Regions from separate parts of the Allobosea sp. ANAM02 genome, predicted to be linked through region 1. Evidence: predicted binding sites of a transcription regulator. Region 1 holds the regulator's gene; the other holds the start of a gene.
What was found. The regulator LexA, encoded in region 1, represses DNA repair genes until DNA is damaged. The targets are predictions, from matches to a motif close to TGTTCNNNNTGTGTTCNG.

Region 2: the regulator LexA is predicted to act here: its motif matches at 2,500-2,517, upstream of OCUBac02_RS18460 (PA0069 family radical SAM protein).

Annotation. Positions count from the first base shown of each region.
Region 1 covers NZ_AP022848.1:2,782,560-2,786,767, reverse strand. The annotation lists gene moaC (cyclic pyranopterin monophosphate synthase MoaC) at 1-145, shown strand, start outside; gene OCUBac02_RS13435 (molybdopterin molybdotransferase MoeA) at 203-1,414, shown strand; gene lexA (transcriptional repressor LexA) at 1,495-2,208, shown strand; gene OCUBac02_RS13425 (ComEC/Rec2 family competence protein) at 2,202-4,208, opposite strand, start outside.
Region 2 covers NZ_AP022848.1:3,856,126-3,860,333, reverse strand. The annotation lists gene OCUBac02_RS18470 (site-specific DNA-methyltransferase) at 1-127, opposite strand, end outside; gene OCUBac02_RS18465 (ribonuclease HII) at 455-1,066, opposite strand; gene OCUBac02_RS18460 (PA0069 family radical SAM protein) at 1,252-2,337, opposite strand; gene OCUBac02_RS18455 (hypothetical protein) at 2,571-3,056, shown strand; gene OCUBac02_RS27530 (hypothetical protein) at 3,209-3,334, shown strand; gene ypfJ (KPN_02809 family neutral zinc metallopeptidase) at 3,491-4,208, opposite strand, start outside.

The sequences.
Region 1 (4,208 bases):
GGAGGCGCTGACCGCCGTCTCCGTCGCCTGCCTGACGGTCTACGACATGGTCAAGGCCGTCGACCGGGCGATGCGGATCGAGAATATCCGCCTGCTGCACAAATCCGGCGGCCAGTCCGGCGATTACGAGGCGAAAGTTGGCTAAAGGAATGAGCATGATGTCATCCGAAAACCGGTTCCCACTTTTCGGCATCATGCTCTGATGGCGCTCACCCCGGTTCCCGTCGCGCGCAAGGCGCTGCTCGACAGCATTCCGGGACCGGCCGAGGCGGAAGCCCTGCCGCTGGCGCAATGCGCCTGGCGGGTGCTGGCCGGCGAGGTCAAGGCGCTCAGGACCCAGCCGCCCTTCGCCAATTCCGCCATGGACGGCTATGCCGTGCGCGGCGACGAGATGGCGGAAGGCGTGTCGCTCTCGGTGATCGGCGAATCCGCTGCCGGCCGGGCCTATGAGGGCGCCGTCGGACCGGGAGAAGCCGTGCGCATCTTCACGGGCGCGCCGATGCCTGAGGGCGCCGACACCATCCTGATGCAGGAAGATGCCGACGGCGTCGGAAGCCCGGTCATCCGCGTCCGTGTGCCGCCTGCCAAGGGCAAGTTCCTGCGCGCCGCGGGGCTGGATTTCCACGAAGGCGACGTCCTGCTCTCCGCCGGCCGCGTGCTCGACAGCGCGGCGCTCGGCCTTGCCGCCGCGATGGGGCATCCGACCCTGCCCGTCCGGCGCAAGCCGCGTGTCGCGATCCTCGCCACCGGCGACGAACTGGTGTCGCCCGGCGAGCCGGTCGGCCGCGACCAGATTGTCGCCTCGAACTCGTTCTCGCTGGCCGCGCTTGTCGAGAAGGCCGGCGGCACCGTGCTCGATCTCGGCATCGCCCGCGACGACCATGCTGATCTGGCCAGCAAGATCGCAAGGGCGAGCGAGGCCGATGCCGATGTGCTGATCACGCTGGGCGGTGCCTCCGTCGGCGCGCATGATCTCGTGCAGGAGGCGCTGACGCGCGCCGGCATGGCGCTCGGCTTCTGGAAGATCGCTATGCGGCCGGGCAAGCCGATGATGACCGGGCGGCTCGGCCGGATGGTCGTGGTCGGCCTGCCGGGCAACCCGGTCTCCTCGATCGTCTGCGGCCATCTCTTCGTCCTGCCCCTGATCGAGGCGCTGCTCGGCATCGCCGATGCCGATCGCGACCGCAGCATCCCCGCCATCCTCGGCCGCGACATGCCCGGCAATGACGAGCGGGAAGATTACCTTCGCTCGGAGCTCGCGCTGACGCCGGAAGGCTGGCTCGCGACGCCCTTCGACCGGCAGGATTCCTCGACGCTCGGCACGCTGGCGCGGGCGCAGGCCCTGACGATCCGCCCGGCCCATGCCGCCCCGGCCAGGAAGGGCGATGCCTGCCGGATTCTGCCCTTGCGGTAGCAACTTGCGGAACACAAGCAGAACGCGTATGGTGTTCGTGCTTTGTTTCGAATCTGCGCTTTGAGGGGCTGGCGGCGACCATGCTGACACGCAAGCAACACGAACTCCTGCGCTTCATCCAGGAACGCTTGCGCGAAAGTGGCGTACCCCCCTCCTTCGACGAGATGAAGGACGCGCTCGACCTGCGCTCGAAATCCGGCATCCACCGCTTGATCATGGCGCTGGAGGAGCGCGGCTTCATCCGCCGTCTGCCGAACCGGGCGCGCGCGCTCGAGGTCATCAAGATGCCGGACGGGCTCGGCGCCCCGCAGCCGCGCCCGCGCTTCAACCCGGCCGTCGTTCAGGGCGGCCTGGGCGCGCAGCCGAGCGTCGCCAAGCCCCGGCCCGCGGCGGTCGAGGACGACAGCCGGCATGCCATCGCCATCCCCGTCATGGGCCGGATCGCGGCGGGCACGCCGATCTCGGCGATCCAGAGCCGCAGCCACACGGTCTCGCTGCCGCCGGACATGCTCGGCTCCGGCGAGCATTACGCGCTGGAAGTGCGGGGCGATTCGATGGTTGAGGCCGGCATCCTCGACGGCGACACGGTCGTCATCCGCCGGCAGGACACCGCCAATACCGGCGATATCGTCGTGGCCCTGATCGACGACGAAGAGGCGACGCTGAAGCGCCTGCGCAAGCGCGGCTCCTCCATTGCGCTTGAGGCGGCGAACCCCGCCTATGAGACCCGCGTGCTTGGGCCCGACCGGGTCAAGATCCAGGGCCGCCTCGTCAACCTGATGCGGCGTTACTGAAGGCGTTCCGTGTCGGGGGCGGGGTCGCTGTCGGCCGACGATGCCGAGCGTGCGGCGGTGGGTTGGTTGGCCGACGCCGCCGGACGAGCTTCGCGCCGGCGGCTCCATGGGCGCTCGGCATCGCTCGGCTCCGAGGTTCGGCTGCTCCACCCCGATGCCTTGCGATAGAGCGAGGTTGCGCCGTCGCGCGTAAGCGCCATCCGCTCGATCAGCCTGGCCTTGCAGGTCCCGCTCCAGGGGATCGCGGTGACGACGAGATCGGCCCGTAGGCAGTCCTCGATGATGGCGAGGCGCTCGCGCGTATAGGAAATCGTGCGCTTGTCGGCCGTCTGCGCGACGCAAGCCAGACGATCGCAGGCGATGCCGGCGCGCAATGTCGGATCGTCGGGTGAGCGGCTGTCGCCATCGGCCGCGAGCCATTGCTGCAGAACGAAGCGGCTGGGCTTTCCGGCGATGGCGAGGCGCCCGTCGGCGCCGCGCACGGCCAGACCCGAGCCGTCGCGCTCGATCAGGATTTCCGGCCGTTCCGGCTTGCCGGCGATGGCGACGCCGAAGACCAGCGGCACAGCCGCCAGCCATCGCCAGGCCGTCGTCCAGAGCGCAAGCCACAGTAACGCCATCGCGAAGCACGCCAGCACCGCGGGGCCGAAGGCCGCGACCGTCACGGTGGAGTGATCGATGGACGCGACCCAATGCGCGACCTTGAGCACCACGTCGGAAGCCAACCCCATCAGGGCCCAGGCCGGCCAGTCCAGTCCGAACGGATAGGCGAGCACGCCGAATACCGCCGCCGGCATCACGAAAAGCGAGACGAAGGGCAGCGCCATGGCGTTGCCGAGCAGGCCGAAGGGATTGAAGGTCTGGAAATGATAGGCGCCGAAAGGCGCGGTCGCGGCGGTCGCCAGCATGGTGGTGACGAGGATGCCGAGCGCCGCCATCCAGATCGATCCGAGCGGCCACGGCAACGCGGGCGGCGGCTCGCTGCGATCTCTCCTTTCCCAGCGCTCGGCGAAGGCGATCAGCGCCGCGACCGCGCCGAAGGACATCTGGAAGCTCGGCCCCAGCAGCGCCTCCGGCTCGCGCAGCAGCACGATCATGGCGGCGAGCGCGAGATTGCGCATGCTCAGCGCCGCACGATCGACCAGAATCGCCCCGAGCATGACCAGCGTCATGATCAGCGAGCGCTCGGTCGCGACATCGCTGCCGGAAAAGATGCAATAGGCGGTTGCGCCGATCATGGCCGCGACCGCCGCGAGCTTCTTGACCGGCCAGTGCAGCGCCACCGTCTGCGACAAGGCCAGCAGCGCGCGGACCAGCCAGAAGATGGTCCCGGCCGCCAGCACCATGTGCAGGCCCGAGATCGAGACGATGTGGTAGATGCCGGCGGCGCGCAGGTCGTTGTTCGTGGCTTCCGTGATCAGGCCGCGCTTGCCGGTGACGAGCGCGGCGGCAACCGCCCCGCCCTGCCCGCCTCCGACCTCGGCGATGCGCCTGGTCAGCGCATTGCGGGCGCGGTCGATCGTCACGTCGATGGCGAGACGCATCGGCATCGGAAAGGGCGCCGGCGCCAATGCGATCTTGCCGGAGACGCTGCCGACGGCGCCGATCCCGCGGAAGAAGGCATCGCGTCCGAAATCGTAGCCGCCGGCCCGCGCTGGCCCGGGCGGTGGCAGCAGACGCGCGGTCGCGACGATATGGTCTCCCGGATTCACCGAGCCCTGCCGGATATTGACGCGGACGCGCTTCGGCCTGGAATCGGCGGGGACATTGGCGAGATCGGTGACGAGCACGACGAGCCGTGCGCCCTTGTCGCGGACTTCGACGCTCTCGACGAAGCCCGAGAGCTTGCCGATGCGCGGCCGCTCCAGCATCGGTGCCGCGATATCGGCCGTGCGCCAGACCCCGGCGGCGAAGCCCGCGAAGGCAGCGGCCGCCGCGAGGCAGGCCATGGACGCGACGGGGCGAAAGCGCAGAGCGAAGGCCGCCGCACTGCTCACAGC
Region 2 (4,208 bases), 1.1 Mb from region 1:
CCTGAGGGATGCCGATATGTTCGGGAAGGCCCTTGGCCTTCATCCGGGCCCCCAGTGCAGGCCGTCCGGTACGCGAAACCTGAATCCGGACGGGAGCACTGGCGGTCCCGGTACGCGAGATACCCATGACGCCAAGACCGCTACGCAACTTCAACGAGGGCGATATTGGTCAGACAGGGTAAAGGTCGGGTTTCCGCTTTGAAAAAAATGCGTGCCATTCTGGGGCTGCAATTTTTGCCTAGCCCATTGGCAATCAAGGGAAATTCGTAAACGGCGGTTAACGTCTGGGCCGGTCGTCGCGGCAGTCTGGCGAAGGTGTGCGCCACACGTCTCTGACTTGGGTTCTCCGTCATGCTCGGGCTTGACCCGAGCATCTCATGCAGAAGGGGCCGGAGCTTCTTCCGGCCTGAGATTCTCGGGTCAAGCCCGAGAATGACGCACGGCGGACCGAGGTTTAGCGGAACCAGATGCCCTTCACCGGCGCGAAGGAATAGCGGTGCTCGGGGCAGGGGCCATGCGCGGTGATGGCTTTGCGATGAGCCGGCGTGCCGTAGCCGACATGGCCGGAGAAGCCATAGGCCGGATAGCGCTTGCACAGCCGCGCCATCATTCGGTCGCGCGTCACCTTGGCGACGATGGAGGCCGCCGCGATCGAGGCGACCTGCCCGTCGCCCTGGATGATCGCCTCGCAGGAGCAGGCGAATTGCGGCGGGTCGTTGCCATCGACCAGGATGTGCAGAGGCGCCAGCGGCAGGGCGCCCGCCGCCCGGCGCATCGCGAGCAATGTCGCCTGCCGGATGTTGATGGCGTCGATCTCGGCCGCCGTCACGCTGGCGACGGAAACGGCCAGCGCCCGCTCCATGATCTCGCCGAACAGCTCCTCGCGGATCGCAGCCGACAGCTTCTTCGAATCGTCGAGGCCGGCAGGCACCCGCTCGGGATCGAGGATCACCGCTGCGGCAACGACCGGCCCGGCCAGCGGTCCGCGCCCGACCTCGTCGATCCCGACCAGCGGCCACAGGCCGTTGGTGATGGCGGAGGTTTCGCGGCTGAAATCGGCGGGCATGGCGGGGTTATGCAACAGGGCGGGGTGCAGGGCCAGAGCTGTCTTTTCCTTGTCCCATGTGATGACATTTCACCGTCATGGCCAGGCTTGTCCCGGCCATCCACGCCTTCCTTTGTCGAGCGCGGTGTTCAAGCCGTGGATGCTCGCCACAAAGGCGAGCATGACGATGCCGGCCAACCCATCCCTCAAAACAAGCTCAACTGCGCCTTCTCCTTCTCCGGCTTCACGAACAGGTCGGTCCGCAGCCTGCGCCGCGTCGCGTTGAAGCCGATGCGCTCGGCCGCCATCTCGAAGCGCCGCCCGATCATCCAGGCATAGGGGCCGGAGCCGACCATGCGCTGGCCCCATTGCGAATCGTAGTCCTTGCCGCCGCGCGTCGAACGGATCAGCGACATCACATGCCGGAGCTTGTCCGGGTGATGCGTCAGCAGCCATTCCTGCACGATGTCGCGAACCTCGAGCGGCAGCCGGAGCAGGACGTAGCCGGCAGCCTCGGCGCCTGCCGCCTTCGCCGCGTCGAGGATGCGCTCGATCTCGTGCTCGTTGATCGCCGGGATGATCGGCGCGACCAGAACGGTGACGGGAATGCCGGCCTCCGACAGCTTCCTGATCGTCTCCAGCCGCTTGGCCGGCGAGGCGGCGCGCGGTTCCATACCGCGCGCGGTCTTCGGGTCGAGCGTCGTCACCGAGAGCGCGACCTTGACCAGTCCTTTCTCCGCCATCGGCGCGAGGATGTCGATGTCGCGTTGGACCAGCGCCGATTTCGTGACGATGCCGACCGGGTGGTTGAACTTGGCCAGCACTTCCAGAATCTGGCGCATGATCCGCAGCTTTTTCTCGATCGGCTGATAGGCGTCGGTATTGGTGCCGATCGCGATGGTGCGCGGCTGATAGAAGGGGGATGAGAGTTCCTTTTCCAGCAAAGCGGCCGCATCGGGCTTGGCCGTCAGCTTGCTCTCGAAGTCGAGACCGGGCGACAGGCCGAGATAGGCATGGGTCGGCCGGGCGAAGCAGTAGACGCAGCCATGCTCGCAGCCGCGATAGGGATTGATCGAGCGGTCGAAGGAGATGTCGGGCGAGTCGTTGCGCGTGATGATGGTGCGCGCCTTCTCATAGGCGATCTCGGTCGAGAACGGCGGCAGCTCCTCCAGCGAGCCCCAGCCGTCATCCTCGCTGACGCGCTGCTCCGCCTCGTAGCGTCCGCCCGGATTGATCGTGGCACCGCGCCCGCGCCGCCTGTCCGGGTCGATGCGGTGGCCGATATAGGCCATCGGGTCGGCGGGCGCGACGACCGGCGCCGAGACGCTCGGCTCCCTGTCGGCCCGCCGCAGGGGCTGGGCCGCCGGGAAGGGCCGTGAGGTGGGTCTGGCCTGGGGCATGGCTTCCGAACCGCGACCGGCACCGGGAATCGGCGCTCTCTGGTCTCATGTAGAGTGAACATATAGAGAACAAAAGGCAAGCGGCGGGATTGTGGCATGCTGCGTTGCGGCATAGGATTTTGCCCATGCTAACAGCCGTGATCCGCAGCGATGGTTCCCAGCAGGCGCTCGCCGCGACGCTTGCCGTGCTGATCCCGGCGGTCGCCGAGGGCTTTCTCGGTCATGCGGTCCTGGTCGATACCGTTGGGGCGCCGGAGACGGAGCGGGCGGCGGATGCGACCGGAGCCCGCTATCTCCGCGCGGAACAGGAAAAGGCCTGGCAGGAGGCGGCGGCTCAGGCGCGCGGCGATCGTCTCGTCCTGTTCGATGCCGGCGATGTCCCCCAGGCTCATTGGGTCCAGGCGGTGGAGCGGCATTTGCTGGTGTCGGCGGCGAGGCCGGCCGTGATTCCGTTGCGCTCGGCCGTGGCCGCGCTGCGTGAGCGCGTCGGGTTCTCCTTCGGCGGCCGGGGGCTCGCGGCAGGGCTGGTTATCCCGAAAGCGATGGCGCTGGCCGGTCGTCTCGACGGCGCTCCGGTGCGCTTGCCGGTTCTGCGGGAGCGGGCTGGCTGAGCTGCTTTCCGGCACGCGGGGCTGTCATCGGGCGGTCATGCCAAAGCCGCATGGCAGCTCGCATGTCCGGGCGGAACTTGTGCGTCGCAGCATAAGTTCATATGTTGACGGTTGCCAAAGCACCTCCCTCAGACCTTCGAAAGGAGAGACCCATGCTTGAAAGGCACGATCCCTGTTCTGCGCTCGAAGCGGAGCGCGACGAGGACAAACGCGAGGAACAGCAGGAGGACGAGGATACGTTCTCGCCACGCGTGCATCAGGAAGGATTCTGGAACTGAAGGCTCCATGAATACCAGGCGGAGGGCTGGAACGGCCCTCCGCATCGAAGCTGAAAATCGCGGGCCCGTTCGGGCCCGTTCTGCTTTCCGAAGCGGGAAATCCGCTGGATGCGCTGTGTCTCGATCAGAGGCCCCCGACCCGCAGGCGGTCGCGCTCTAGACCTGATTCCGGAATGTGTCGCAGCGCTGCATCGAGCCTGACTGGAAGCCGACATTGAACCAGCGCGTGCGCTGCGCCGAAGAGCCGTGCGTGAAGGAATCCGGCACGACCACGCCCTGCGAGGCCTGCTGCAGCTTGTCGTCACCGATCGCCGCGGCCGAGCGGAGCGCTTCTTCGATATCGCCCTGGTCGAGCCGGCCCATCGCCTGGATGTTATGCGCCCAGACGCCGGCGAAGCAGTCGGCCTGCAATTCGATCCGGACCGAGATCGCGTTAGCGTCGCGCTCCGAGGAGCGCTCGCGCAGCTGATTGGCCTTGGGCAGGATGCCAAGCAGGTTCTGGATGTGATGGCCGACCTCGTGGCCGACGACATAGGCATAGGCGAAGTCGCCGCCGCCGCCGAGCTTGCGTTGCATCTCCTGGAAGAAGGAGGTGTCGAGATAGACCTTCTTGTCGACCGGGCAATAGAACGGTCCCATCGCCGCCTGGGCGGTACCGCAGCCGGATCGGTCGACGCCGGAGAACAGCACGAGCCGGGGCGGCTGATAGCGGGTGTTGGCCTGCTGCGGCAAAACCTTCGACCAGATATCCTCGTTCTGCGCCAGCACGGCCGAGACGAAGCGGCCCATCTCGTCCTGCGGCGGGCCGGAGGAGCGGCGCGTCTCCTGCGTCTGAGGGCGCCCGCCGATGCCGCCGATCAGTTCGGCGCCGCCG